Regions from separate parts of the Halomonas sp. TH-94 genome, predicted to be linked through region 2. Evidence: predicted binding sites of a transcription regulator. Region 2 holds the regulator's gene; each other region holds the start of a gene.

What was found. The regulator LexA, encoded in region 2, represses DNA repair genes until DNA is damaged. The targets are predictions, from matches to a motif close to TACTGTNTANNTANACAGTA.
Region 1: the regulator LexA is predicted to act here: its motif matches at 3,975-3,994, upstream of AC2VNO_RS06400 (PA0069 family radical SAM protein).
Region 3: the regulator LexA is predicted to act here: its motif matches at 5,020-5,039, upstream of recA (recombinase RecA).
Region 4: the regulator LexA is predicted to act here: its motif matches at 3,409-3,428, upstream of AC2VNO_RS07080 (LexA family protein).

What each region holds. Positions count from the first base shown of each region.
Region 1 is NZ_JBYCKL010000034.1:142,383-149,625, reverse strand. Features, by position in the region: gene AC2VNO_RS06420 (metallophosphoesterase) at 1-603, shown strand, start outside; gene AC2VNO_RS06415 (rhomboid family intramembrane serine protease) at 813-1,661, shown strand; gene AC2VNO_RS06410 (YeaC family protein) at 1,677-1,961, shown strand; gene AC2VNO_RS06405 (DUF2797 domain-containing protein) at 1,983-2,840, shown strand; gene AC2VNO_RS06400 (PA0069 family radical SAM protein) at 2,874-3,959, opposite strand; gene AC2VNO_RS06395 (heavy metal translocating P-type ATPase) at 4,077-6,317, shown strand; gene cobT (nicotinate-nucleotide--dimethylbenzimidazole phosphoribosyltransferase) at 6,374-7,243, shown strand, end outside.
Region 2 is NZ_JBYCKL010000010.1:119,273-126,515, forward strand. Features, by position in the region: gene AC2VNO_RS01950 (ribonuclease J) at 85-1,668, opposite strand; gene purU (formyltetrahydrofolate deformylase) at 1,900-2,754, shown strand; gene AC2VNO_RS01960 (energy-coupling factor ABC transporter permease) at 2,773-3,444, shown strand; gene dinB (DNA polymerase IV) at 3,447-4,496, opposite strand; gene lexA (transcriptional repressor LexA) at 4,527-5,174, opposite strand; gene AC2VNO_RS01975 (TetR/AcrR family transcriptional regulator) at 5,375-6,040, shown strand; gene AC2VNO_RS01980 (L,D-transpeptidase family protein) at 6,043-6,561, shown strand; gene nagZ (beta-N-acetylhexosaminidase) at 6,683-7,243, shown strand, end outside.
Region 3 is NZ_JBYCKL010000035.1:73,014-80,256, forward strand. Features, by position in the region: gene AC2VNO_RS07210 (aspartate kinase) at 1-542, opposite strand, end outside; gene alaS (alanine--tRNA ligase) at 610-3,219, opposite strand; gene AC2VNO_RS07220 (regulatory protein RecX) at 3,395-3,877, opposite strand; gene recA (recombinase RecA) at 3,881-4,942, opposite strand; gene AC2VNO_RS07230 (CinA family protein) at 5,091-5,603, opposite strand; partial or broken gene mutS (DNA mismatch repair protein MutS) at 5,782-7,243, shown strand, end outside.
Region 4 is NZ_JBYCKL010000035.1:47,374-54,616, reverse strand. Features, by position in the region: gene AC2VNO_RS07095 (iron-containing redox enzyme family protein) at 1-131, opposite strand, end outside; gene AC2VNO_RS07090 (gamma-glutamyltransferase family protein) at 638-2,245, opposite strand; gene AC2VNO_RS07085 (IMPACT family protein) at 2,286-2,906, opposite strand; gene AC2VNO_RS07080 (LexA family protein) at 2,906-3,391, opposite strand; gene ccmA (cytochrome c biogenesis heme-transporting ATPase CcmA) at 3,590-4,234, shown strand; gene ccmB (heme exporter protein CcmB) at 4,221-4,958, shown strand; gene AC2VNO_RS07065 (heme ABC transporter permease) at 4,973-5,713, shown strand; gene ccmD (heme exporter protein CcmD) at 5,713-5,952, shown strand; gene ccmE (cytochrome c maturation protein CcmE) at 5,942-6,454, shown strand; gene AC2VNO_RS07050 (heme lyase CcmF/NrfE family subunit) at 6,467-7,243, shown strand, end outside.

The sequences.
Region 1 (7,243 bases), on a different contig from region 2:
ATGGAAATTCCACTCTATCTGGATTTCGGTGAGTTTCGGGTCGTACATGCCTGCTGGGACCAGCCGCTGATCGACGCGATGGAGCGGGAGTGCCCCGGCGGCATCATCGACGAAACGTTCCTGCAGCAGTCTGTGTCACCCGACACGCTCGCCTACACGGTGCTGGACCGCTTGACACGTGGTGTGCACCTAACGCTTCCCAAAGGGGTCGAGATCCATTCCGGCGACGGCTTTACCCGACGCAGCTTTCGCGCTCACTTCTGGGCCCGGCAGCCTGAAACCTGGGGCGATGTGATCTTCCAGCCGGATAACCTGCCCGACGATCTCGAGGAGCGTGAGCTCAGTGCCGATGAGCGGGCAAGCCTGCCTCACTATGGCCTCGATCAGCCGCCCCTGTTCATTGGCCACTACTGGTGTGAAGGCGTTCCCGCTCTGCCGACCGCCAATATCGCTTGTCTCGACTATAGCGCGGTTAAATTCGGGCGCCTCGTCGCCTACCGCTGGAGCGGCGAACGACGCCTGGATGCCAATCACTTCGTCTGGGTCAGGGTGCCACAAGAGGAGGAGGCCAGGCCGCGTCCCTGGGAAATCGATTTCGATTGAGGTCGATACAAAGTTTTACATTTTTTTTTATCACGGCCATGAACTTCCTTTCCCAAAGCTCATCTGAATAGGTGTTCCCTTGAATGATCCCTTGCTCTTGTCCGGCGGCCCCCCTTCCGCCGGACTTTTTCTATGTGCCCTTTGGCAAATTTGAGAAATGATTCGGCGCAGCGCAAGATGCTCATAACACATTGGTTCAGGAAGCGTTCATGTATCGCGTCATGCTGTTCCCCCACGAAACGGACACCCGCGAGCTGCGCCGAGCCCTTTGGGCGCACCGGATCGGCCATCGCTTCACCGAGGAAACGGAGGGGCAGGCGCTCTGGCTAGCCGATCCCGGCCAACACGATGCCATGATGCAGCTGCTGACCCGCTGGCAGCGCGGCGAGCGAATCATGCCCGAGCGACGCAAACGTCCTGCGGTAGGCGGTGGTTCTCTGGCCGTGCCTTTTCGCCAGGCACCGGTCACGGCCACGGCAGTGGGTATTTCGCTGCTGGTATTCGCACTGATGTATGTGCTCGGCGATATCGTGGTGGCCATGCTGACCATCGTGCCGATTGGCGTCGTAGGCGGCGGGCTGGCCTTCGGTAGCCTGACCGATGCGCTGACCTCGGGCCAGGTATGGCGGCTGCTGTCGCCGGCCTTCCTGCATTTCGGCTGGATGCACCTCATCTTCAACATGATGTGGCTGTGGTACTTCGGCCGCCAGGTCGAGTCGCTCCAGGGCAGCGGGCGCATGCTCGCTATCCTGCTGGTTGCCGGTATCGGCGCCAACCTGGCCCAGTACGCCACCGGCACCGTACTGTTCGGCGGCATGTCGGGGGTGGATTTCGCCCTGCTCGGCTACGTCTGGCTGATGTCGCGCCGCGCCCCGCAGAGTGGCTTCTTCGTGCCTCAGATGCTGGTGGTGTTCATGCTTGGCTGGATGGTCTTCACCATGACCGACATGGCTGCTGCGGTGGGCTTCGGTAACGTGGCCAACGAGGCCCACCTGGGAGGGCTGGTCGTGGGGCTCCTGCTGGGGTGGTATTATTCCAGCCGTGCCCGCCGCCTTTGATCAAGAGAGTTTTACATGAGCGATATGACCTTCGAGCGCATGATTCGCCAGATGACGCCGGCCATCTATGAGAGCCTCAAGCAGGCGGTGGCGCTGCGCAAGTGGCCCGATGGACGCCTGCTGAGCGCAGAGCAGACCGAGCTTTGCCTCGAGGCGGTGATCCGCTACGAACACGAAAACAACGTGCCGGAGGAGCTGAGGGTCGGCTACCTGCAGCAACGCACCTGCGGCAGTGCCAGCAGCGGCACCGACGTACCGCCGGAGCTGGCGGGGCTAGCTCGGGACGCCTCGCGTGATTGACCAGCCTATGCCGCATCCCCTATGAATATTATTGAAACGAAAGAAGTCGATTCCGCGGTAATTCAGGGCTGCCTGAGCAAGATGGCCGTCGCGCCGGGGGAGCAGGGCGGCGCGGTGCGCTACACGCTGCGTGCCGGCGAGCATCGCCTCGACCTGAACGCGCGGCTCGGCCAGCCGCTGCGGCTGCAGTGGACCGGGGCGATTGCCTGTACCCACTGCGGCCGGGCGACGAAGAAGAGCTTCGCCCAGGGCTACTGCTACCCCTGCTTCAAGAAGCTGGCCCAGTGCGACACCTGCATCGTCAAGCCCGAGACCTGCCACTTCGATGCCGGTACCTGCCGTGAGCCGACGTGGGCCGAGCGCTTCTGCTTCCAGCCCCATGTGGTCTACCTGGCCAATTCGTCGGGTCTCAAGGTCGGTATCACCCGCGGGACTCAGGTGCCGACGCGCTGGCTCGATCAGGGGGCGATTCAGGCGCTGCCGGTCCTGTCTGTCCAGACACGTCTGCAGTCCGGTCTGGTCGAAATGCTGTTCAAGGAAGAGGTGGCGGACCGTACCAACTGGCGCGCCATGCTCAAGGGTGAAGTCGAGCCGCTGGACCTCCGCGCCGAGCGCGATCGCCTTCTGGCGCGTTTGGAAAGCGGCCTCGGCTCCCTGCGTGAGCGCTTCGGAGTCGACAGCGTCCAGGTGCTCGACGAGCCGCCGGTCACTTTCGACTATCCGGTGCTGGAGTTTCCCCACAAGATCGTATCGCACAACTTCGACAAGCAGCCCGAGGTGGCCGGAACGTTGATGGGCCTCAAGGGCCAGTACCTGATTCTCGACACTGGCGTGATCAACCTGCGCAAGTTCACCGGCTACGAGGTGACGGTCGGCTGACCCCGTACCGCTTGTCCTACTCGCGGTATGAACTCAGCCGCTGAAAAGATCCCCCTGCGCTCGTGGCGGGCGGAACGCGGTGATGTCGAGCTGCCGCGACTCGCTGGTGGCCGGGTCGTTGAGGCCCAGCCGCCGGCAGATCTTGTCGAAGCGCTGGGCGATCAGCTCGGCGAACACTCCCTCGCCGCGCATGCGCTTGCCGAAGCGGCTGTCGTAGTCGGCACCGCCACGACTCTGTCGCACCAGACTCATCACCTTGCGCGCCCGCTCGGGGTAGTGGGCCGCCAGCCAATCCTCGAACAGCGGCGCTACTTCCCGCGGCAGCCTCAGCAGCGTCCAGCCGGCCCACTGCGCGCCGGCGTCCCGCGCCGCTGCCAGCAGCCGGTCCAGCTCATGGTCGGTCAGACCCGGTATCACCGGTGCCACCATCACCCCCACCGGGATGCCGGCCTCGTGCAGTCGCTGCACGGTGCGCAGGCGCGCGGCGGGTGAGGCGGCCCGGGGCTCCAGGCTGCGCTTGAGCTCGGTGTCGAGGCTGGTCAGGCTAATCGACACCCGCACCAGCCGCTGGCGGGCCAGCTGCTCCAGCAGGTCCAGGTCACGCAGGACCAGCGCGCTCTTGGTGATGATCGACACCGGGTGGCGACACTCGAGCAGGAAGCCCAGTATCTCGCGGCTGGTGCCTCGCTCCGCTTCCAGCGGCTGATAGCAGTCCGTATTGCCTGAAAGAGCGATCGGCCGGCAAACATAACTCCTCTTGCAGAACTCATCCCGCAGTCGATCCACCAGGCCGCTGCGGGCAATCAGCCGAGTCTCGAAGTCGATACCCGGCGACATGTCCCAGTAGGCGTGACTCGGTCGCGCGTAGCAGTAGATGCAGCCGTGCTCGCAGCCGCGGTAGGGATTGAGGGAGCGGTCGAAGGCCAGGTCCGGGGAGTCGTTCCACGCCAGCGCACTGCGTGCCCGCTCCTCGCTGACCACCGTGGCCAGGCGCGTCGGCATCTCCTCCTGCCACCAGCCGTCGTCCACCGTTTCGCTGTGGGTGGGGGCGAAGCGGTTGTCGGGGTTGTAGGTGGCGCCGCGACCCTTGCGCGTTTGCTTGATGTCGAAGTGGGGCATGGCGAGCCTTCATTTAACTGTATTCATGTACAGTATAGGGTGGCATTGGTCAGGTGCCAATCGTGAACGGCTCCACCTGGCGGGCATTTGTTTCGGGTTTCCTTTACGCTTTGCCGTATGGATGCCATCTCCGACAGTCAATCCGAGCGCCAGGGCGAGGCGCTCTACTCGGTCCACGGGCTGTGGTGCACTAGCTGCGCGCTTGCCGTCGAAGCCCAGTTGATGCGCTTATCCGGCGTTGAGTCCGCCAGCGTGCACTACCCCAGCGCCACCTTGCTGGTGCAAGGCCAGCCGGAAGCCCTCGACGAGAGTCGCATGGCCGCCGCCGTGGACCGACTCGGCTATCGCTTGGGCCCTCCGGAAGCGATAGGCGATGCCGAAGCGCGGCTGGATGCCGAGAGCCGCTATCTCACCCTGCGTCTGCTGTTGGCCGTGGCCTTCGGCATGTGGACCATGCTCGCTTCGCTGCTGATCTATGCCGGGGCCATGCCCAGCTCCGAGTTGGACCTGATCATGGCCTGGGTATCGGGCGCCTTCGCCATTCCCGTCGTCACCTATGTAGCGCTGCCGTTCTACCGCGCCGGCTGGCGCACCGCACGCGCATGGCGACCCGGCATGGATGCCCTGGTGTCGCTTGGTGCGCTGACGGCGGTGGGCGTATCGCTGTGGCTGCTGATGCTGGGTTCGCCGGAGGTCTATTTCGATACCGCCGTGATGTTGGTCACCCTGCTGCTGGTCGGTCGGCTGGTGGAAACCCTGTGCCGCCACCGCGGGCTGCGTGCGCTCCAGGCGTTGCATCGGCCGCCGGCGCAGGTTCAGCGCTGGGTGGCGGATGCCTGGCAGTCCTGTGCGCTAAAAGCGGTGGCGGTGGGGGATCGGCTGCGCGTCGAGCCCGGCGAGACCCTGCCGCTGGACGGTGTCCTCCGCGATGGCGAAGCGCTGCTCGACCTCTCACCACTGACCGGGGAAAGCGCGCCGCGGCGCTGCCTGCCGGGCGATGCCGTGGCGGCCGGTTGCCGTAACCTCGGCGCGGAGATGGTATTCGAGGTTACCGCGCCCGCCGGCGAGTGTCGTTTGGACCGGCTGCGCGAGCAGATGTGGTGGCAGCAGGCGCGCAAGGGCGAGCTGCAGCGGCTGGCGGATCGCTTCGCCGGCTGGCTCAGCCCCTTGGCGGTGGTGCTGGCGTTGCTTACCCTGGTGGCGACCTGGCTGGCCGGCGTGCCGACCGAGGAGGCCTGGGTGAGGGCGCTGTCGGTGCTGGTGGTGGCCTGCCCCTGCGCCGTGGGCCTGGCGATTCCCCTGGCCGGTCTGGCGGGCAGCGGCCAGGCCCTGGAGCGCGGCGTGGTGATTCGCGACCCGGGGGCCTTCGAGACGCTGGCGCGAATCCGCAGCGCCGCCTTCGACAAGACCGGCACCCTCACCGCCGGGGAACCGCAGGTGCAGGCCATGCACTCGGCGGCCAACCTTTCTGAGCCGGAGCTGCTGGCGCTGGCCTCGGTGGCGGCGCGTGGCAGCGAGCACCCGTTGGCGCGGGCCGTGCGTCGCTATGCCCAGGATGCTGGGGCGGGCATTGAACTCGAGATCGTGCAGGCCGAGGAGGTCGGCGGACGGGGGCGCCGTGTCTTACTTGGCGACGGGCGAGAGCTGCTGCTGGGCAGCCGTGCCTGGCTCGCCGAGCAGGGCGTTGCCACCGAGCAGGCCGTCGACTCGGGAGAGAGCGAAGTGCTGCTGGCCTGCGACGGTACCCTGTCGGCTCGCTTCACCCTGGGCGAGACGGCCCTGCCCGGCACCGCAGAAACGCTGGCCGAGCTGCGCCGTCACGGCCTTGCGCTGGCGCTGATCAGCGGCGATAGGGCGCCGGCGGTGAGGCGGCTGGCGGATGCGGTGGGTATGAAAGCGGAGGAGTGCTATGCCGGTCGCAGCCCCGAGGCCAAGGCGAAGCTGTTGGCAGCCATGCCGCAGCCATCGCTCTATGTGGGAGATGGGCTGAACGATGTTCTGGGCCTAGCCACGGCAAGCGTGGGCGTAGCGCCACTGGGTGCCAGTGCCACCGCGCAGGAGGGGGCCAGCGTGGCGTTGCTCAAGCCGGGAGTGGTCGGCATCGAGGTTGCCTGGCATCTGGCGCGCCTCACCCGAAGGGTGATGCGTCAGAACTTGATCCTTTCCGGGGTCTACAACCTGCTGGCGCTGGGGCTGGCGGTGGCCATGCCGATTCCGCCGTTGGTGGCGGTGCTGGCAATGGTGGCCAGTTCACTCAGCGTGGTGGCGAACTCGGCGCGCCTGGCCTTGAGCGATGACGAAGCACCGAGAGAGCGCCCCGTAAGCCCGCGGTCCGACCCTCTCGGCGCGGCACCGTGACAGACCGAACCAGCCTGTTAAGATGGCGGCAGCTCTCGTCATATCAGGACAATCGCATGCTTGCCGTTACCCTGGCCGCCATCGTGCCGGTCGAAGACTCTCTCGCAGCTGCCGTGCAGGCACGTCTGGACAGCCTAACCAAGCCGCCCGGCAGCCTTGGGCGTCTCGAGAGTCTGGCCAGGGAGCTGGCCTGCATCAGTGGCCAGGTCGTTCCGACGGTGAGTCCGCCTGGCGTGATCGTGTTTGCCGCCGACCATGGCGTGGCGGAAGAGGGTGTTTCGGCCTTTCCTCAAGAAGTCACGGCGCAGATGGTCGCCAACTTCGCTGCCGGTGGGGCCGCCATCAACGTGTTTTCCCGGCAGATAGGCGCGCGCCTCGAAGTCGTCGATGTGGGAGTGAAGGGAACGGTTGCAGGCGACGACGTGGTACACGACAAGGTGCGCCCCGGCACGGCAAATTTCATCCACGCCGATGCCATGAGCCGCAGCGAGGCCGAACATGCCATTGACGTGGGCATTCGCGCCGCCGAACGCAGTCATGCCGCCGGCTGCCGCTGCCTGATCGTCGGCGAGATGGGTATCGCCAACACCACGGCGAGCAGCGCCCTGCTGGCTGCGCTGAGCGACGTGCCGGTGAGTCGGCTGGTGGGACAGGGGACAGGCATTGATCTCTCGCGAGTGCCGCACAAGGCGAAAGTGATTGAAACAGCTCTGGCGGCTCGCTGTGCTGATCCCACCCAGCCGCTCGAGGTGCTGGCCAAGCTCGGCGGGCTCGAAATCGCCGCCATGGCCGGCGCCTACCTAGGCGCAGCGGCCCGGCGCATGCCGATCCTGGTCGACGGCTTCATTGCCACCGTGGCGGCGCTGGTGGCATGCAGGTTGAATCCTGCCACACGTGGCTATCTTATCTTCGCTCACCGCTCCTGC
Region 2 (7,243 bases):
GAAGGGAGCAAGGCGAGGGGCGTTGCTCCCTTCCGTACGCCTGAATCATGGCATGATAGTCGCGGGTAATTCTCCGCCGGGACATCAACGATAGGCGGGCGTTTCAACCGCAATCAACTGCAGATGGATATCCGGCAGTTGGCGAAGATGTTGTGCCATCCAGGCTGTGATCTGGGGCTGCAGGGCTGAGCGTAGCTCGGCCAACGACTCCACGGCGATTGCCTCCAATCGCTCGTCCAACCAATCGGTAAAACTTTCTTCGTCCATTGCGCTGACACCATGGGCATCAATCATCAGGCGTCCAATGCGGGTCCAGCCCGTGCCCGTCGTGGCGATCGAAAGCGCCAGGTAGAGCATGCCGTGGCGCGAAGAACCTCGATCCGCGGCAAGGCCCGGCAGGGGCGAGATGGAGTTCTGGGTGACGATGCAAGGACGCTGGGGGTGGCGCGATTCCAGGCTCAATCCTTCCGCGTCCAGGCGGATCAGGTCGCCGTTCACCGGTGCCAAGGGCGCTTGGATACCCATCGATTCCGCCAGCTCCTGGTGCGCCTGTTGGTGGCGCCGTTCACCGTGTACCGGCAGCAAATGTCTCGGCTTCACCCAGTCATAGAAGATGCGCAGCTCATCCTGCGCGGGATGGCCGGAAGCATGCAGTTCGGGATGGTTGAACTCATCCCATATCGCCACATCAAGACGCTCAAGCGCATGTTTGAGGCGTTCGATCTGATACTCGTTGCCGGGAATGGCCTTGGCCGAAAACAGCACGGTATCGCCGGCCATCAACTCGAAACTCTGATGTCGCCCATGGGCGAGACGACTCAAGGCGGCGCGCGGTTCGCCCTGGCTGCCCGTGGCAATCACCAATACCTCATCGGGTGGCAGGTAGCCAAGGTCGCTGACTGGCACCAGGGCGGGCATCTCTTCCAGGTAGCCCAGGCCGCGGGCGACCATCACCATGCGCTCCATGGCACGGCCCATCAGGCTTACCCGGCGACCGCAGCGCTCGGCTGCTTGCGCCACGGCCAGTACTCGGGCCAGGTTGCTGGCGAAACAGGTCACCACGACTCGGCCCGAGCACTGGCTAAGACGGTGCTCGAGGGCTCTGGCGACGTCGCCCTCACTGCGTGAATGGCCCGGCATGGGAGCATTGGTGGAGTCGCCCACCACCAGATCCAGCGGCGCCAGAGCACGAAAGATCGAACTCTTGATAGGCGGGCCTACCAGCGGTTCGGGGTCGAGCTTCCAGTCACCGGTATGCAATATGCGGTAATCCCCGGCGGCTATCAAAAGCGCACAGCTTTCCGGGATCGAGTGCGTAAGCGGCAGGTAGCGCAGACTAAAGGCGCCGCAATCCAGTGCCTCGCCAGCTTCGATCACCTGAATGGCGTCGCTGGACAAGCCGCGTTCATGGAACTTGGCTCGCAGTAACCCCGCGGCAAGTGGAGTGGCGTAGATAGGGCATTGCCACTTGGGCCACAGCCAGGCTGCTGCACCGATGTGGTCCTCGTGGCCATGGGTAATGAACAAGGCCTTGGGATGGATACCAAGCGCCTCAGGGGTTTCGAGGCTCGGTACCTGGAGCGGCGTGTCCGGCAGATCCTGGCGAATCATCATGCCGCAGTCGACGGCGACCCAGTCCTCGCCATACCCGTAGAGCCCCAGATTCATACCGATCTCGCCGCAGCCCCCCAAGGGCAGGAAGTGGAGCGGGCTACGGCGGCGGGGACGTATGGTGACGCGATTCGAAGACATCGGCAAAACATGACCAGACAGGTGAGTCTTCACTATACGGGATCGGCGCCACCCTTCCAATGCGAGCCCGGCACGGGCGGGCGTGTCGGGATCTGGCGAGTCCGCTACAATGCGTGCTTCCGATTACCCTCCAGCACTGGGTTGGCCATGTCTCACTACTATCGTCTCGTCGTTTCCTGCCCCGATCGCCGTGGCATCGTGGCTCGTGTCTCCGGCTTCATCGCGGGCCACGGCGGTTCCATCACCGAAGCCAGCCAGCACTCCGACCTGGAAGCCGAGCGCTTCTTCATGCGTTACGAGATTCTTGCCGACTCCATCGGCATGAGCGCGGCAGAGCTGACAGAGGCTTTCGAGCCGGTGGCGCGGGAATTCGACATGGAGTGGGCCCTGCGCGATACCCGGCATCGGCCGCGGGTCGTGATCATGGTTTCGCGTGAGTCTCACTGCCTGGTGGACCTGCTCTATCGTTGGACGGCAGGGGAGATGGATGGCGATATCGTCGGCGTCATCTCCAACCACGACGATATGCGAGGACTGGTGGAATGGCACGGCCTGCCGTACATCCACGTGCCGGTGGCGGCCGAGGACAAGCGGGCAGCCTTCGATGAAGTCGAGCGCCACGTCGAGGCGCTTGAAGCCGAGGTCGTCGTGCTGGCGCGCTACATGCAGATCCTGCCGCCGCGGCTTTGCCAGCGCTATGCCGGACGCGTCATCAACATTCATCACAGCTTCCTGCCCTCCTTTGCCGGCGCCCGGCCCTATCATCAGGCCCACGCTCGTGGCGTGAAGCTCATCGGTGCCACCTGCCATTACGTGACCGAGGAGCTGGATGCAGGACCCATCATCGAGCAAGACATTCACCGAGTGAGTCACTGCCATACGCCTCAGGATCTGGTGCGATTCGGTCGCGACGTGGAGAAGGCGGTGCTGGCGCGTGGCTTGCGTTGGCATCTCGAGGATCGTGTGCTAATCCATGGCAACAAGACGGTGGTGTTTGCCTGATCCCGTCGGGAGTTCGGCATGACGTTTTCCGAATTGGTACTTCCTGTCTGGCTGCTGATCGCCTGTGGAGCGCTTGCCTTGTCGATCGTCGGTCTGGGGCTGACGCAGCTCCCCTGGCGAACGCTGTCAGGCGACCGCGCTCTTCAGCATCGATGGCTGGCGGCGAGCCTCGCCGTCGTTCTGCTGTGGCAGCTCAGGGCTCAGTCGGTCGACTGGTTGAGTTTGCATTTGATGCTGACGCCACTGCTCACGCTGATCTTCAAGGCGCCGATGGCGCTGGTGACCAACCTGCTGGCAAACCTCTCTCTGGTACTGCTGGGCAAGGTGGGATGGCCGCTCTTGGGAGTCAACGTGCTGATTACCGGCGTGATACCGGTCGTGATCAGCGTGTCGATATGGCGCATCGTGGATCGCTTCCTGCCCGACAACCTGATGCTGTTTCTCTTCGTGTGCGGTTTTTTTGGTGCGGCACTGGCCACGCTCGGCACGGGGCTTGCCGGCCTGGGTATGATCATGCTGGCTTCCGGCGATCCCGAAGCGGTATATCTGGCCAGGGAGTATGCGCTGTTCCTGCCGCTGCTGATGCCCTCGGAAGCCTTTCTCACGGGCATGCTGCTCGGGATTCTGATGGTCTACCACCCTCACTGGGTGGCCACTTTCGACAGCCATCGCTATATCGATACCAAGTGACGTCAGAGCGGCAGGCTCAGCTGTCGCCTGGCGTCGTCCGGGACCAGTCTGACTCCCACCCCAAGCAGGCGTACCGGGCGTTGTCTTCTGGCCCAGGCCTGCTCCATCAGCGTCGAATAGGTGCGCAGCTCCGGAGCGCCGCCGCGACTGTCGAGAGTGGTGAGCGAGAAATCGTCAAAGCGAACCTTGACGAAAGTGCCCGCCACCGGTGGATGGCCGTGACGAGCCAGGCGAGCCTCTAGCCGTTCCCAAAGAGGTGTCAGCTGGGCGTGGCACTCGGCAACGGTGGGCAGGTCGGTGGCGAAGGTGGTTTCGACGCTTACTGACTTGCGCTCGCGCTCGATGCGTACCGGTCGCTCGTCTATCCCCCGTGCCAGTTCGAACAGGCGCTTGCCGAATTTGCCGAATTCCTGCAGTAGCCGCTCCAGCGGAACGCGCTGGAGATCCTCGCAGGTGTCGATCGTCAGCGCCTCGAGCCGCTTGGCCGTGGCCGGACCGACGCCATGCAGCTTGGTGACGGGGAGTTGGCGAATGAAGTCGTCGACCTGGCCCGGTGCGATGACGGTAAGCCCGTCCGGCTTTTCCCAGTCACTGGCGATCTTGGCCAAGAACTTGGCCGGCGCGGCGCCCACCGAGACCGTGATTCCCACCCGCTTGAGGCACTCTTCCTTCAGCCAGCGCGCCATCCAGGTGGCGCTGCCCGAAAAGCGGGTAACATCGGTGACGTCGAGAAAGGCCTCGTCCAGAGAGAGCGGTTCCACCAGCGGGGTCAGCTCATGGAAGATGGCCAGCAACTGCTGGGAGGCTTCGCGGTAGCGGTCGAAATCTCCCTTGAGCAAGGTGAGATGGGGGCACAGGCGCAGCGCTCTTGCGGTGGGCATGGCAGAATGGATGCCGTAGGCGCGGGCAGGGTAGTTGCAGGTGGCGATCACGCCGCGACCCTCGGCGGTGCCGCCAATGGCCAGCGGCACCTCCCGCAGTGCAGGGTTGTCGCGCATCTCGACCGCAGCGTAGAAGCAGTCGCAGTCGGCATGCAGAATCTTGCGGCTCATGACGACTTACCGGCCGAGCGCAGCCAGCTTTCAGCCCAACGCTTGGCCATTGCCACCGCGGATCACGCCAACGCCAATGCCCTCGATCTCGAGCGCCTGATGACGCAGGTCGATTTCGATCGGCGCGAAGTCGGGGTTCTCGGCTTCCAATACCACATGATGCCCCTGGCGATGGAAGCGCTTGACCGTCACCTCGTCCTCCAGGCGTGCCACCACGATCTGACCGTCGCGCACCCGCTCGGTGCGATGTACCGCCAGCAGATCGCCCTCCAGAATGCCGACGTCTTTCATCGACAGGCCGCGTACCTTGAGCAGGTAGTCGGCCCGGGGAGTGAAGTAGTCCGGGGGCAGGGGGCAGTAGCGATCGATATGCTCGGCGGCAAGGATGGGGCTGCCCGCGGCCACTTCCCCGATGATCGGCAGCCCTTCGCCGCCGGATTCGGGAGTGGCGTTATCGCTCTCCTGGGCTGGCAGGCGAATGCCGCGGGAGGTGCCGCGGATGACGCGGATCACGCCCTTGCGTTCCAGTGCGCGCAGGTGCTCCTCGGCCGCATTTGGCGAGCGAAAGCCGAGGGCTCGGGCGATCTCGGCGCGAGTAGGGGGATAGCCCAGCTCGTGCATGGTCTTGACGATGAAATCGTAAACGTTCTGCTGGCGCGACGTGAGGGGGCGGCTCATGGCGAACTCCGGTAGCTGTCTTGCGGTATTGTGCAAGTATACAGCATGGAAGTCTATCCAGTAAAAAGCCGCCGCGCCAAAGCCGCGCAGCTACGATATCGCGTTTTAAACGACATTGAAGACGCACACATTGAGTGATGAAAGATAATGACGTAGACTTTTGTAATGTTTAAAACAGTTGTTTCTAGCGGAAACTGATCATGGCGCAGACCGACACCGTTACACGTATTCTCGACACAGCCGAGGTTCTTTTTGCCGAGCGCGGCTTCGCCGAAACCTCCCTGCGGACCATCACCAGCAAGGCGCGAGTCAACCTCGCCGCGGTGAATTATCACTTCGGTTCCAAGAAGGCCCTCATCCAGGCGGTCTTCTCGCGCTATCTCGACCCCTTCACCGTGCGCTTCCATCATGCCCTCGACGAGCTCGAGGAGCGCCATGCCGGTGGTACGATTCCCCTCGAGGAACTGCTCGAAACCATGGCCCGCACCGTGCTCGAGGTGCCCGCGGAAAAGCATAGTCTCAAGGTGTTCATGAAGCTGCTCGGTCTGGCATACAGCCAGGCGCAGGGGCACCTGAGGCGCCATATCCAGGAGGAGTACGGCAGTGTCTTTTCCCGCTTCACCGATCTGGTGCGCCAGGCGACGCCGGAGCTGCCCGACGCCGAGCGTTTCTGGCGCCTGCATTTCATGCTGGGAACGGTGATCTTTACGCTTTCCGGCCTCGATGCGCTGCGCGATATCGCCGAAAAGGATTACCACGAGCATGTGTCGGTGCGCGACCTGATACGCCGCTTACGCCCCGTTGTGGTGGCGGCGATGAACGCACCCTTGCCGCCACCGGCCTTGCCCGCCTCGAAGGCAAGCTGAACATGCATACCCCAAGGCTCGAGACGCTGCCGCCGCAGGAAGAGGGCTGGCTCGAAATCGATATCGGTCGACAATGTCTCGTTCATTATCTCGGCGATCAGCCACGCAACGAGTGGCCGGTATCCACGGCCTTGGCCGGTGTCGGCCAGCGCGAGGGCAGCGGTTCGACGCCGCTCGGCTGGCACTATGTGCGGGCTGCCATCGGCGATGGCTACCCACTCGGCAGCGTGTTTCGCGGGCGACGCCCCACCGGGGAGGTATATACCCCCGAATTGGCCGAGGCCCATCCGGAACGCGACTGGATCCTCACGCGCATTCTATGGCTGTGCGGTCTCGAGCGTGGCTTCAACCGTGGTGGTGACGTCGATTCCCAGAGACGCTATATCTATCTACATGGCACTCCGCCCGATCAGCCGATGGGGGAGCCGCGTTCGCATGGCTGCATCCGCATGCGTGACCACGACCTGCTCGAGGTCTTTGGCGTGGCAAAGCCTGGTACCCCGGTCTGGCTTCACGAGTGAACCAGTCGGCTCGCTGGCGCTCCAGCATGTTCGGTAGCCGTGTCGGCCACTCCCCATAGCTGTTGCCGGGGGCGGCTTTGGTCTAGAATCAGCTCCCTTTGATGGCCACAGGACTTCGCTCATGACCCAGACCCTAGGCCCGGTGATGCTAGATCTGGAAGGGACCGAACTGCGGAGCGACGAGCGTGAAATGCTCATGCGACCGGAGGTCGGGGGCGTCATTCTGTTTGCTCGCAACATCGAGAATGCGCGCCAGGTGCGCGAGCTGTGCGATGGTATCAGGCGACAGCGCCCGGAATTGTTGTTGGCCATCGACCAGGAAGGGGGTCGCGTTCAGCGACTGCGTGAGGGAGTGACACGCCTGCCTGCGATGGGGCGGATCGGGCGCGACTTTGCGGATAACCCGGAAGTGACTCTCAGGCTGTGCCTCGATACCGGCTGGCTGCTGGGCATGGAAATGGCGGCATGCGGGCTCGATCTCACTTTCGCGCCGGTGCTCGACGTGGATTCCGGTATCTCGAGTGTCATTGGCGATCGCAGCTTCTCCTCGAACCCCCAGGCCGTGGCAGGCATGGCGGGCGCTTTGATCGATGGGCTGCATGAGGCTGGCATGGTGGCAGTGGGGAAGCATTTTCCCGGCCATGGCAGCGTCGCGGCTGATTCCCACCTGGAGCTGCCGATC
Region 3 (7,243 bases), on a different contig from region 2:
GTAGTGTAGACGCCATCGACGTCGGTGTAGATCTGGCACTCGTCGGCGCCCAGGGCCGCCGCCAGCGCCACCCCGGTGGTATCCGAGCCGCCGCGACCGAGGGTGGTGATGTTGCCCTCCTCGTCGACGCCCTGGAAGCCGGCCACGACCACCACCTTGCCTTCATTCAGGTCATCGCGCATCTCGTCGGTTTCGATGCGCTGGATGCGTGCCTTGGTGTGGGCGCTGTCGGTGAGAATTCCCACCTGGGAGCCGGTGTAGGAGGTGGCCGGCACGCCCAGCTTGTGCAGGGCCAGTGCCAGCAGCGAAATGGTCACCTGCTCACCGGTGGATACCAGCATATCCATCTCGCGGGGGGTAGGCTCGTCGTTGATCTCATTGGCCATACCGATCAGGCGATTGGTCTCGCCACTCATGGCGGAGACCACCACCACGATCTGGTGGCCGTCGTCGCGGAAGCCTTTGACCTTCTCGGCCACGGCCTTGATGCGCTCCACGGAGCCCACCGAGGTACCGCCGAATTTCTGTACGTAAAGTGCCATCTACGGTTTTCCCTCGCTTGTCGAACGATTCACGCTCGGATGAGTGAAAGTCGTGCCCTGTGCCCCGTTACTGCAGTCGCTGCTCGACCCAGGCGGAAACGCTCGCCAGGGCCGCCGGCAGGGCGGTAACGTCGCTGCCGCCGGCCTGAGCCATGTCGGCGCGCCCACCGCCCTTGCCGCCCACCTGTGTCGCCACGTGATTGACCAGCTCGCCGGCCCTTACCCTGTCGGTCAAGTCGTCGGTGACGCCGGCGATCAGGCTCACCTTGCCGGCCTCCCTGTCGCTCACACCCAGCACCACGATGCCTGAACCCAGCTTGTTCTTGAGCTGGTCGAGCACGCCGCGCAGCTCCTTGGCGGAGACGCCATCGAGCTGTGTGGCCAGCACCTTGACGCCGGCAATTTCGTGGGCCTGGCTCAGCATGTCGCTGCCGGCAGCGCTGGCCAGCTTGGCCTTGAGACGCTCGAGTTCCTTTTCCAGGCTGCGATTGCGCTCCACCAACGACTCGACGCGCTCCTCGACCTGTTCCGGCTTGGCCTTGAGGCGCTCGCCGATGCGCGCCAGGCGCGTTTCCTGCTCGCGGAAGTAGGCCAGCGCCCCCTCGCCGGTGATCGCCTCGATACGGCGCACGCCGGCGGCAATCCCCTGCTCGCCGACGATGTGGAAGCAGCCGATGTCGCCGCTGCGAGCCACGTGGGTGCCGCCGCACAGCTCGATGGAGAAATCATCGGCGCCAATGGTTAGCACCCGCACACTGTCGGCGTACTTGGCTTCGAACAGGGCCGCAGCACCCTTGGCCTTGGCCTGATCGAGGGTCATCTGCTCGATGCGGGTCGGGGCATTGGCGAGTATCTGTTCGTTGACCAGGCGCTGCACTTCAGCGAGCTGCTGGGGGGTCACGGCTTCGAAGTGGCTGAAGTCGAAGCGCAGCCGCTCGGGGGTGACCAGCGAGCCCTTCTGCTGAACGTGATCGCCAAGCACCATGCGCAGCGCCTTGTGCATCAGGTGGGTGGCGGAATGGTTGCGAATGGTGGCGCCGCGCAGCCTGGCGTCTACCTGGGGGCGCACCTCGTCGCCCACGCTCAGGCGGCCCTCCAGCAGTACGCCGTGGTGCAGGTGGTGACCACCCTGCTTCTGGGTATCGGTCACCAGGAAGCGTCCGCCGTCGAGAGTCAGGTAGCCGGTGTCGCCCACCTGACCACCCGACTCACCGTAGAACGGGGTGCGGTCGAGGACGACGATGCCCCGCTGCTCGGGCTCGAGCGCGACCAGCGCATTGCCTTCGCGATCCACGATGGCAGTCACGGTGGCGTTGTCTTCGAGCTTGTCGTAGCCGGTGAAGGCCGTTTCGCCTTCGAGCTCCAGTGCCGCGGCATAGTCGGCGCCGAACTGGCTGGCCGCCCGGGCACGCTCACGCTGAGCTTCGAGCTCACGCTGAAAGCCGGCTTCGTCCAGCGTCACGCCACGTTCGCGGCACACGTCGGCAGTCAGATCGTAGGGGAAGCCATAGGTGTCGTAGAGCTTGAACACCGTCTCGCCGGGCAGCACTTCGCCCTGGAGTGCGGCGAGCGCCTCTTCCAGCAGCCCCATGCCATGCTCCAGAGTACGAGCGAACTGCTCCTCCTCCTTCAGCAGGATGCGCTCGATCTGGTGGCGCGCCTCGCGCAGCTCGGGATAGGCCTCGCCCATCTCGACATCGAGCGCTCCCACCAACTTGTGAAAGAAGTGGCCCTTGGCTCCCAGCTTGTGGCCGTGCCGAATGGCGCGGCGGATGATCCGGCGCAGCACGTAACCGCGCCCCTCGTTGGAGGGCAGCACGCCGTCGGCGATGAGAAAGGCGCAGGAGCGGATATGGTCGGCGATCACCCGCAGCGAGGGAGTGGTGGTGTCGCCATGGCCGGTGTATCGCGCCGCTGCCGCGAGCAGGTTCTGGAACAGGTCGATCTCGTAGTTGGAGTGCACGCCCTGCAGCACTGCCGCCACACGCTCGAGCCCCATGCCGGTATCGATGGATGGCTTGGGCAGAGGGTTCAGGTTGCCGGCCTCATCGCGATCGAACTGCATGAACACCAGGTTCCAGATCTCGATGTAGCGGTCGCCGTCCTCCTCGGGGCTGCCCGGCGGACCGCCCCACACATCAGGGCCGTGATCGAAGAAGATCTCGGAGCTGGGGCCGCACGGTCCGGTATCGCCCATCTGCCAGAAGTTATCCTCGTCGAGCTTGGAGAAGCGCTGCGGGTCGACGCCGATCTCCTCCTTCCAGATCTTCTCCGCCTCGTCATCGCTGACGTGCACGGTGACCCACAGCTTCTCCGCCGGCAGACCCAGGCGCTGGGTCAGGAACTCCCAGGCGAAGCGAATGGCATCGCGCTTGAAATAGTCGCCGAAGCTGAAATTGCCCAGCATCTCGAAGAAGGTGTGGTGGCGTGCGGTGTAGCCGACGTTGTCGAGATCGTTGTGCTTGCCGCCGGCGCGCACGCAGCGCTGCGCCGAGGTGGCGCGCACGTAGGAGCGCGGGTCGCGGCCGAGGAAAACGTCCTTGAACGGCACCATGCCGGCGTTGGTGAACAGCAGCGTCGGGTCGTTGCCCGGCACCAGGGAGCTCGACGGCACGATGGTGTGGCCGTGCTCTTCGAAGTAATTCAGAAAGGCCTGTCTGATGTCTGCGCTTTTCATGGCATATCCGTAGCGATGAGCGTGGTCACCCGACGGGCAGGCGCGCTCGGCGCCGCTTCGCATGGCCGAATTCGCACGCCTTGGCGTGTCAGGAGCGCCACCAAGGGCGTTCACAAAGGGAGGCATTATAGCGCAGTTGTCAAGCGACTAAAGGGGAGGCGCTAAAAGCGGGAAGTCATTCGGCGGCGTGGAGCCGCTCCAGGGCATGGCGGACCTGCTCGAAATCGAAGCCGCGAGACAGCAGGAAGCGCTCGCGGCGGGCACGTTCTCGCAGCGAGCCGTCGCCTGGGGAAAAACGCCGAGCAAGCACATCGGCGGCAAGCTCGAACCAGTCGACCTCGCTCTCTCGCTCGGCCTTGGTCAAGGCAGCCGCAATCAGGCCGCGCTCGACGCCACGCCGCTCGAGCTCGGCACGCACCTTGAGGGGACCCTGACCGCGTGCGATCCGGGAGCGCAAGAAGCTCTCGACGAAGCGCGCATCGGATTGCAGGCCTTCATCGGCAAGCGCGTCGAGACAGGCATCGATCGCCTCGGCAGAGTGAGCGCGCGCCAGCAGTCTCTGCGTCAGCTCGGCGCGAGCATACTCGCGCCGAGCCAGCAGGCGGATGGCATCATCCCGGGGGGACGCGTCGCGCTCACCGGCGTACTGCATGGGCATGGCTTAGAGCAGATCGTCTTCGCGCTCGGCATCGGCGACCGCCGGTTCCTCGGCGTCTTCCTTGGGCGATGCCGTGGCCAGCAGCTGGCCGCGGATCTGGCTCTCGATCTCCTCCATCACCGCCGGATTGTCCTCGAGGAACTGCGCGGCGTTGGCCTTGCCCTGGCCGATCTTGTTGCCCTTGTAGCTGTACCAGGCACCCGCCTTGTCGACCAGGTTGCACTGTACGCCCAGGTCGATCACCTCGCCGGCATGGTAGATGCCCTTGCCGTAGAGGATCTGGAACTCGGCCTGGCGGAACGGCGGCGCCACCTTGTTCTTCACCACCTTGACCCGGGTCTCGTTGCCGGTGACCTCGTCGCCCTGCTTCACCGAGCCGGTACGGCGGATGTCCAGGCGCACGCTGGCGTAGAACTTGAGGGCGTTGCCGCCGGTGGTGGTCTCGGGGCTACCGAACATCACGCCGATCTTCATGCGAATCTGGTTGATGAACACCACCAGGCAGTTGGCGTTCTTGATGTGACCGGTGATCTTGCGCAGCGCCTGGGACATCAGGCGTGCCTGCAGGCCGACATGGGAGTCGCCCATCTCGCCCTCGATCTCGGCGCGCGGGGTGAGCGCCGCCACCGAGTCGATGATGATCACGTCGACGCCGCCGGAGCGAACCAGCATGTCGCAGATCTCCAGCGCCTGTTCGCCGGTATCGGGCTGGGACACCAGCAGGTCGTCGAGGTTGACGCCGAGCTTTTCGGCGTAGCTGGGGTCGAGGGCGTGCTCGGCGTCGATGAAGGCACAGGTCTTGCCCTGCTTCTGGGCCTCGGCGATCACCGACAGGGTCAGGGTGGTCTTGCCCGAGGACTCCGGCCCGAAGATCTCCACCACGCGGCCGAAGGGCAGGCCACCGATGCCGAGCGCGATGTCGAGCCCCAGCGAGCCGGTGGAGACCGACGGCATGACCACCCGCGGCGTATCGCCCAGGCGCATCACGGTGCCCTTGCCGAACTGGCGCTCGATCTGTGAAAGGGCGGCATTCAATGCCTTGCTACGGTTTTCATCCTGTGCCATGAGGCTCTCCTCGCAGAACTCGCAGTCGCTTGCAGGTGCAAAGTGAATGGCGGGCCACCAAGAGGAGCTCGCCCGGACACTGTATGGTTGGACAGTAGTATGACGAAAAAAAAGCCGGGCGACTAGCCACCCGCACAATATGATACGTTCATTCGGCTTCGAGGTGGCGAATCAACCCGACGATGGCCTCGCGTACCGCGCGCTCACGCACCGCCCGCCGGTCGCCGGGAAACTGATACCGCTCGGCGCGCTGGCGTGTCTCGTTGCCCCAGGCCAGCCACACGGTGCCTACCGGCTTTTCCGGCGAGCCCCCGTCGGGGCCGGCCACGCCGCTGATCGCCACCCCCAGCTTGGCCCCGCTGTCGCGACAGGCACCCGCCACCATCGCTTCGACCACTTCACGGCTCACCGCACCGTGCTCTGCGATCAACGCTTCCGGTACGCCGAGCAGGCGTGTCTTGGCGGCATTGGAATACGTCACGTAGCCGGTCTCGAAATAGGCCGAGCTGCCGGCCACCGCGGTGATCGCGCTGGCCACGCCGCCGCCGGTACACGACTCGGCTGCGGTCACGCCGACACCCTGCTCGCGGCACCGCCGACCGAGGCGCTCGGCAAGCGTAGTGAGATCGAGATTGGCCAGACTGGAAGCACTGTGAGGCATGGTATCGCTCCTGCTAGAAAAGGACGGCGCCTGGGCCGACCGCTTGTCCTACGGTTGACTGCCACCATAGCGCATACTTGCCGCATCAGCAGTCCGCATGCGCCATGTCGACGACAGGCGGCGCATGTTAACCTTGGCGCTCTCACGCCCACACAATCGACGAATCAGCCGAGAACGCATGAACGACGCGGTCAAAACGGCCATGCCGGCCCATACCCCGATGATGGCCCAGTACCTCAGGATAAAGCGCGAGCACCCCGATGTGCTGCTGTTCTATCGCATGGGCGACTTCTATGAGCTGTTCTTCGACGACGCCAAGCGTGCCGCTGCCCTGCTCGACATCACCCTGACCCAGCGCGGGCAGTCCGCCGGCAAGCCGATCCCCATGGCCGGCGTGCCCTACCATAGCGCCGAGGGGTATCTTGCGCGCCTGGTGAAGGCCGGCGAATCGGTGGCGATCTGCGAGCAGTTCGGTGATCCGGCGACCAGCAAGGGGCCGGTTGAGCGCAAGGTGGTACGCATCGTCACACCGGGCACCCTCTACGATGAGGCGCTGCTCGACGCCCGCCGCGACAATCTGCTGGTGGCCGTGCACCCCGCCGGAAACTGCTGGGGCATCGCCTGGCTGGAGCTCTCCAGCGGCCGCTTCAGCGTGCTCGAGGTTGAGGGCGAAAGCGACATGCTCGCCGAGTTGCAGCGCCTCGACCCCGCTGAACTGCTTCTCCCCGAGAGCGTTTCCCTGCCGCCGGCACTGGAAGGCCGCCAGGGCCTGCGTCGCCAGAGCGACTGGCTGTTCGATCTCGAATCCGCCACACGACTTTTGTGCGATCAGTTCCAGGTTCAGGATCTGCGCGGTTTCGGCTGCGCCCATCTCGAGGCCGCCCTCACCGCGGCCGGTGTGCTGGTGGAATACGCTCGCGACACCCAGCGTTCGCGCCTGCCCCACGTCACCGCCCTGGGCGTCGAGAATCGCGACGATGCCGTAGTGATCGACGCTGCCAGCCGGCGTAACCTGGAAATCGACATCAATCTCGGCGGCGGGAGCGACAACACCCTGGCCAGCGTGCTCGACACGACGGCCACTGCCATGGGCTCGCGACTGCTCAAGCGCTGGCTCAATCGCCCGCTGCGCGACCGTAGCCAGGTGCAGGGCCGTCAGGCGGCGGTCGCCCTGCTGCTGGAACGCGAAGGCTTCGTCGTCCTGAGGGAGCTGCTCAAGACGATTGGCGACGTGGAGCGCATCCTTGCCCGAGTAGCGCTTTACAGTGCACGGCCGCGCGATCTCGCTCGCCTGCGCGACGCCTTGGCAGCGTTACCCGACCTGCAGCGCGAGCTGCAGGACTACAGCGAAGGCACCGCCCTCGATGAGCTGGCTCACCACATTCGCCCCTACCCCGAGCTAGCCGACCTGCTCGCCCGGGGGCTGATCGACAACCCACCGGTAGTGATTCGCGACGGCGGCGTGATCCGCGACGGCTTCGATGCCGAACTCGACGACTATCGTGGGCTCGCCGAACACGCCGGCGATTATCTGGTTCAGCTCGAGGCCCGTGAGCGCGAGCGGACTGGCCTTGCCGGCCTCAAGGTGGGCTACAACCGGGTGCATGGCTACTTCATCGAGATCCCCCGCGCCCAGGCCC
Region 4 (7,243 bases), on a different contig from region 2:
TTGGCCAGGTGCTCGCGAGACAGCTTGCCGCTGGCCCAGGCCACGCTGAACGGTGCCTTGTTGGCGCTCTTGCCTTTGATGGCGTCTTCCAGAGCGGTACGGAATTCGTCGCGGTTCATCAACTGTGCCATGGGGAGGACTCCTGTTTCGTTGCCGGTACGCCGCCTAGCCAGGCCGCGCTCTTGTTGTTTGCCATCGTGGGCCCGGAGATTGGCCGGGCTTTTTCTGGATGGCTCATGGTATACCAAAAGCCATGTAGGCAGCCTAATTTCCACTCACTCACCCTGTCAAGGCTTTTTATGACCTAGGTCAATTTCTCGTGCTCGAGTCGTGAGCATCGCTTCGGACAGACCTGATATCCAAACAAGCAAATGAATTAAAAGAAATTTTCTATATTTTGGTGACGTCTGGGTCCGGCGATGGCAGGTCGGCTGATGGAAGTTTTCGGTATACCAAACAGGATGGTATACCAAAGTTTCATGCTGAATGGTGACCGTGTTGCCACTGGAGAAGAGCAAAGGGGCAGTTGGGAAAGGCGCGCGCGAGGGGGGATGAGAGAAGGGCGATGCGAGAGGGCGGCGGTGCGAGAGAGAACCGGTGCCGAGAGAGCGGGCCTGCTCGATGCAGGCCCGCTCTCTTACCAGGGCAGGACGGCGCTGTCGGTACGCGGCTCGGTGCCGCCGCAAAGGGTGCCGCTAGCAGGGTCGCGCAAGATGATCTGGCCGCGACCGAAGGGCAGTGAATCGACGGCCTTGACGATACGGTGGCCACGCCGCGCCAGCGCCTGGGCCAGATGGTCGGGGAAGTGCGGTTCCACCTGAACGGTGGTGTCGTGAGTCCACATCCAGCGCGGCAGGTCCAGCGCGGCCTGGGGGTTGAGCTGATCATCGAGCATGGCAGTCACCACCTGCACGTGACCCTGAGGCTGCATGAAGCCGCCCATTACGCCAAACGGCCCCACGGGCTCACCGTGACGCGAGATGAAGCCGGGAATGATGGTGTGGTAAGGGCGCTTGCCCGGAGCCAGGGCGTTGACATGGTCGGCTGCCAGCGAGAACGAGCGCCCTCTGTTCTGCAGGCTGATCCCCGTGCCCGGCACCACCATGCCCGAGCCGAAGCCCTCATAGTTGCTCTGGATGAACGACACCATGTTGCCGTCACTGTCCGCGGCGGCAAGGTAAACGGTGCCGCCCTTGTGGGGGTTGCCGTGGGTCGGTTTCAGGGCGTCGCGATCGATGAGGCCGGCGCGGGCTCGCAGATACGCCGTGTCCAGCAGCTCTGCGGGGCCGGTCTTCATGGCGCTGCGCTCGCTGATGTGGTGCAGACCATCGGCATAGGCCAGTTTGGTGGCTTCGATGCGTTGGTGGAGGAGCTCGACCGGGTCGCGCGGAGGCGCACCGAGGGTCTCGAGCATGCCCAGCGCCTGCAGCGCGATCAGTCCGCTGCCGTTGGGCGGAATTTCCCAGATCTCATGGTCGCGGTAGCCCACGCTGACCGGCTCGACCCACTCAGGCCTATAGGCGGCAAGATCGCTTGAGCGCAGGAAGCCCCCGTGGCGCTGCATGAAGGTGTCCATCTGCTCGGCAAGCTCGCCGCGATAGAAGGCTTCGGCCCGGCTCTCGGCAATAGCGCTCAGGGTGGCGGCCATGGCAGCGGAGCGCCAGACCTCTCCTGGTCTTGGCGCCCTTCCCTGGGGGGCGAAATGCTCGAACCAGGGGGTGAAGGCCTCCCCCCGGCAGGCGCTGAAGCGCTGCCAGGCCTGATGCCAGGCCAACCCGGCGACCGGCGATACCGCATACCCCTGTTCGGCGTAGGCGATGGCCGGCGCCATCAGGGCGGCGAAGGGCAGGCGGCCGAAACGCTCTGAAAGCGTCGCCCAGGCGGCAGGTGCTCCGGGCACGGTGACCGGTAACGGCCCCAACTGCGGCATTTCATCGTGCCCCATGCCGATCACGGCCTCGCGGGAGATCGACTGCGGCGAGGGGCCGCTGGCGTTGAGCCCGTGAAGGCGGTTTTCGCTCCATACCAAGGCGAAGGCATCGCCGCCGATACCGTTGGCGGTGGGCTCGACCACCGTGAGCGCGGCGGCCATGGCAATGGCGGCATCTATGGCGTTGCCGCCCTGCTTGAGGACCTCCATACCCGCTTGAGCTGCCATGGGCTGGGAGGTGGCGACCATGCCCCGGTGGCCGTAGGTGGCCATGCGGCGCGAGGGGGAAGGGTAGTAATGGGGGTCGAAAGTCATGCGAAGCCTCGTGTGATCCGCTTCATGGAGTGTCGGGCATTCACGGCGCGTCGAGCAGGACCAGGCGGCCGCGTAGCCGGGATTCCAGTGCCCTCAGGTCCACGTCGACATCGCTCGGCCAGCCCACGCTGAGTCGCACGCCTTCGCTGTCGTAATCGGCGGCCTCGACCGGGGCGCCCTGGCTCTCCAGCCAGGCGCGGGCATCGGCTTCGCCGGCAAAGTCGACCTGGAGCATCAGCACGGTGCGCTCGACCACTTCTCTGCGCGGTAGCGCATCGAGCCCTCGGGCCACCGCCTGGGAATAGGCGCGGGCCAGGCCGCCGGTGCCGAGCTTGGTGCCGCCGAAATAGCGCGTCACCACGCAGCCTACCTGGCCCAGCCCGGCGCCTTCCAGCACCTGAAACATGGGGCGACCGGCCGTACCGCCGGGTTCGCCGTCGTCGGAGAAGCCGATGGCGTTCTGCTCGCCGGGCGGGCCGGCAATGTAGGCGCTGCAGTGATGGCTGGCATTGGGGTGTGCGCGCCGCGCTGCGGCCAGCAGGGCATCGAAGGCGGCAATGTCGGGCGCATGGCAGAGCCAGGCGATGAAGCGGCTCTTTTCCACTTCGGTCACATGTTCCCGCCAGGTGCCTGCCGGCAGGTCGGGTACCGGGTAGCGCATCAGTGGGTCAGCTCGGTGCCGCCCTGCTGACGCACCACGCCCATCACCATGCCCAATACCTGGATGTCGCTGTTCTTCAGGTAGATCGGCGCCATGTTCTCGTTTGCCGGCTGCAGGCGTACGCCGTTCTTCTCGATATAGAGCTTCTTCAGCGTCACTTCCTGCTGGTTGATCAACACCACGGCGGTTTCGCCGTTCTCGGCGCTTTCCTGGCGCTCGATGATGATCACGTCGCCATCGAAGATGTTGCAGTCGATCATCGAATCGCCGCGCACGCGCAGGGCGTAGGTGTTACGGCGCACCATGCAGGCGGGCGCGTGAATGGCCCCACCGCTGGGGCAGGCTTCGATGGGCAGGCCTGCCGAGACGTCTCCCAGAAGGGGCACCTCGACGAGGTCGGTGGCGTCGACGCTCGCCCAGGAGTTTTCGATGGGCAGGTTGGGAAGACGGTACAGGTAGTGCATGGAAGGTGTTGGCATTGGCATTTCCCCCCTCTTTGCGACCCTGTTGAAATGTACAGGTACTTGGCATCATATCAGGCGTCGCGTGACTGGCAAGTTCCATGCGCATGAAGCTGCCTTGACCTGGGGCAAGGGTGGCGCCGTGACGCACCTGGATCGGTAGCAGCTAAAAGCCATTCAGTGTAGCATTTCTTACGAATTTACCATTCCTGGAGAGTGCCGTTGAGCCTGCGTCTACAAGCGCAAAGCCTGGCCTGCGAACGTGACGACCGCTGGCTGTTCCGGGATCTGGACCTGGATATCCGAGCGGGCGAAATCGTGCGCGTCGAGGGGCCGAACGGCAGTGGCAAGACCACGTTGCTGAAGATTCTCTCCGGTCAATTGGCCGACTATGAAGGCGAGCTGTTCTGGGATGATCTGCCCATGCGTGAGTCCCGTGAATCCTTTCTGTCGAATCTGCTCTATCTGGGCCATGCGCCCGGGGTCAAGGCGGCGTTGACGCCGCTGGAGAACCTCGCCTGGTACCAGGCCCTGGCAGGGCACGAGCTGAGCGAGGCAGCACGCCTGGAAGCGCTGGAGGAGGTCGGCCTGGCCGGCTTCGAGGACGTGCCGGCCGGCCAGCTCTCCGCCGGGCAGCAGCGCCGCGTGGCCCTTGCTCGCTTGATCCTCACGCCGCGTCCGCTGTGGGTGCTCGATGAACCTTTCACCGCCATCGACCGTGACGGCGTGGCGGCACTCGAGCAGCGTCTGGTAGAGCACGCCCGCCGTGGTGGCTGCGTACTGGTCACCACCCACCACGAGCTGACGCCCTGCGCCGAGCTGCGCCGTATTCGTCTGGGCGGGGGAGGGGCCGATGAATTTATCTGAAAGCTCCCTGCCCAAGCGGGTCGAGATGGTTCGCGAGGAACCTCGCAGCGGGCTCGCTGTCGCAGTGTGGGCAACGTTGAAGCGGGACCTGGTACTGCTGCTGCGGCGGCGTAGCGAAGTGCTCAATCCACTGGTTTTCTTCGCCCTCGTGATCACCCTGTTCCCGATCGGAATTTCCCCCGATCCGGCGTTGCTGGCCGCCATCGCGCCAGGCCTGCTGTGGGTGGCGGCGTTGCTGGCAGCCCTGCTGTCTCTCGATAGCCTGTTCCGAGCCGATTACGACGACGGCTCGCTCGAACAACTTTTACTGACACCGCACCCGCTGGCGCTGCTCGCCCTGGCCAAGGTGGCCGTGCACTGGTTGCTTACCGGTTTGCCCCTGGCGCTGATGGCGCCGGTACTCGGGGTCATGCTGGCACTGCCTGCGGGCAGTTATGCGGTATTGGCCATTTCGCTGGCGCTGGGAAGCGCCAGTCTCAGCCTGATCGGTGCCATCGGAGCGGCGCTGACGGTGGGGCTCTCCCGCGGCGGCGTACTGCTCTCGCTGCTGGTGCTGCCTCTTTACATCCCGGTGCTGATCTTCGGTGCCGGGGCCGTCCAGGCCGCCATCTTCGGTGATGGTGTTCTGGCGCATCTGGCGATTCTCGGCGCGCTGCTGGCGCTGGCCTTGAGTCTTGCGCCGCTGGCGATCGCGGCGTCGCTGCGCATCAGTATCAACGGTTGAGAGGTTGACGAGCCATGTGGGCCTTCATAAATAAATTGCGTTCCCCCAAGTGGTTCTACGCCATCAGCGCCCGGCTGCAGCCGTGGTTCTGGGCCGCGGCGCTGATCCTCATCGGCACCGGTACGATCTGGGGGCTGGCCTACGCGCCTGCCGATTACCAGCAGGGCAACAGCTTCCGCATCATCTACGTGCACGTGCCGGCCGCCTTCTTGGCCCAGTCGATTTTCGTCTCCATGGCGATGACGGGGCTGGTGTTCATGGTTTGGAAGATCAAGATCGCCGACATGGCGGCCACCGTGATGGCCCCGCTGGGCGCCGCGATGACGTTCGTTGCGCTGTTCTCCGGGGCGGTATGGGGAGTGCCGACCTGGGGCACCTGGTGGATGTGGGATGCCCGCCTCACCTCGATGCTGATCCTGCTGTTCCTCTACCTTGGCGTCATCGCCCTGCGCGGTGCCTTCTCCAGCCGCGACAGCGCCTCGCGCGCCGCCTCGGTGCTGGCCATGGTGGGTGTCATCAACATTCCCATCATCAAGTACTCGGTGGACTGGTGGTACACCCTGCACCAGCCGGCCACCTTCACCATTACCGGGCGTGCCGCCATGCCGATGGAGATGTGGCTGCCGCTGTTGATCATGGTGCTGGGTTTCTACAGCTTCTTCATCGCCCTGGTGCTGACCCGCACGCGCAGCGAGATTCTGCGCCGTGAGTCCAACAAGCACTGGGTGCGTGAGCTGGCCGAGGAGGTGAACTGATGGCTTTCGACACCTTTCAGGAGCTGCTCGCCATGGGCGGGCATGCGCCCTACGTCTGGTCGGCCTGGGGGCTGACCCTGGCCCTGCTGCTGGGCATCGTCTTTCATGCTCGCGCCGAGCGCCGCCAGCTGTTGCGTCAGCTGCAGCGTCGGGTTCGCCGCGAAGCGCGCCAGGGCGGACGCTCCGCCGCGCCACAACCGATTCAAACTAGCAAGGGTGGGTGCACCAATGACGCCTAAACGTAAGCAAAAGCTGTTCATGTTCCTCGGCCTGGTGTCACTCGCGGCGATTGCCGTGGGGCTGACGCTCTACGCGCTGCGGGCCAATATCAACCTGTTCTTCAGTCCGATCCAGATCGCCGCCGGCGACGCGCCTTACGAACGTCAGATCCGCGCCGGCGGCATGGTCAGGGAGGGCAGTGTGCATCGCAACCCGGACAGTCTGGACGTCGAATTCACCGTCACCGACTATGTCGAGGACGTGCGCGTCCACTACAGTGGTATCCTTCCCGACCTGTTCCGTGAAGGGCAGGGTGTGGTGGTGGTGGGTCAGCTTCAGCAGGGCGGCTATATCAAGGCCGATCAGGTGCTGGCGCGTCACGACGAAAACTACATGCCGCCCGAGGTAGCCGATGCGCTCGAGGCGGCCGGCTATTCACCCGCCGACTTCCAGGCCAAGGCTGCCAAGGTGGCCAAACGCATCGAAGAGGGCGAGGCGCAAGAAGGCGCAAGCCAGTACTGAGCCGGAGTTTCCATGCAGATTGAGATGATCCCTGAAATCGGCCACTTCGCCCTCGTGATTGCACTGCTGTTCGCCGTGGTGCAATCGGTGGTGCCGCTGGCCGGTGCCACCCTGCGGCGACCGCTGTGGATGGCCTATGCCCGACCCATGGCGGCCGGACAGTTCCTGTTCGTTGCCATTGCCTATGCGGCGCTGACGACCAGCTACATGCTGGACGACTTCAGCGTGGTCAACGTGGCCAACAACTCCAACTCCATGCTGCCCTGGTACTACAAGTTCAGCGCCGTATGGGGCAACCATGAAGGCTCGGTACTGCTTTGGAGCCTGATGCTGGCCGGCTGGGGTTACTTTGCCGTGCGCTATTCCCGCGAGCTGCCACGGGACATGGTGGCCCGGGTCATCAGCGTGCTGGGCATGGTCTGCGTCGGTTTCCTGCTGTTCATCCTGGTCACATCCAACCCGTTCGACCGTCTGCTGCCGCAGATGCCCCAGGACGGCGCCGACCTCAACCCGCTGCTGCAGGACATCGGCTTGATCCTGCATCCGCCCATGCTCTACATGGGCTACGTCGGGTTTTCGGTGGTGTTCGCCTTTGCCATCGCCGCGTTGATCGGCGGTCGCCTGGATGCCGCCTGGGCGCGCTGGGCGCGTCCCTGGACGAATCTGGCCTGGGCCTTCCTCACCGTCGGCATTGCGCTGGGAAGCTGGTGGGCCTACTACGAACTGGGCTGGGGCGGCTGGTGGTTCTGGGATCCGGTCGAGAACGCCTCACTGCTGCCCTGGCTGACC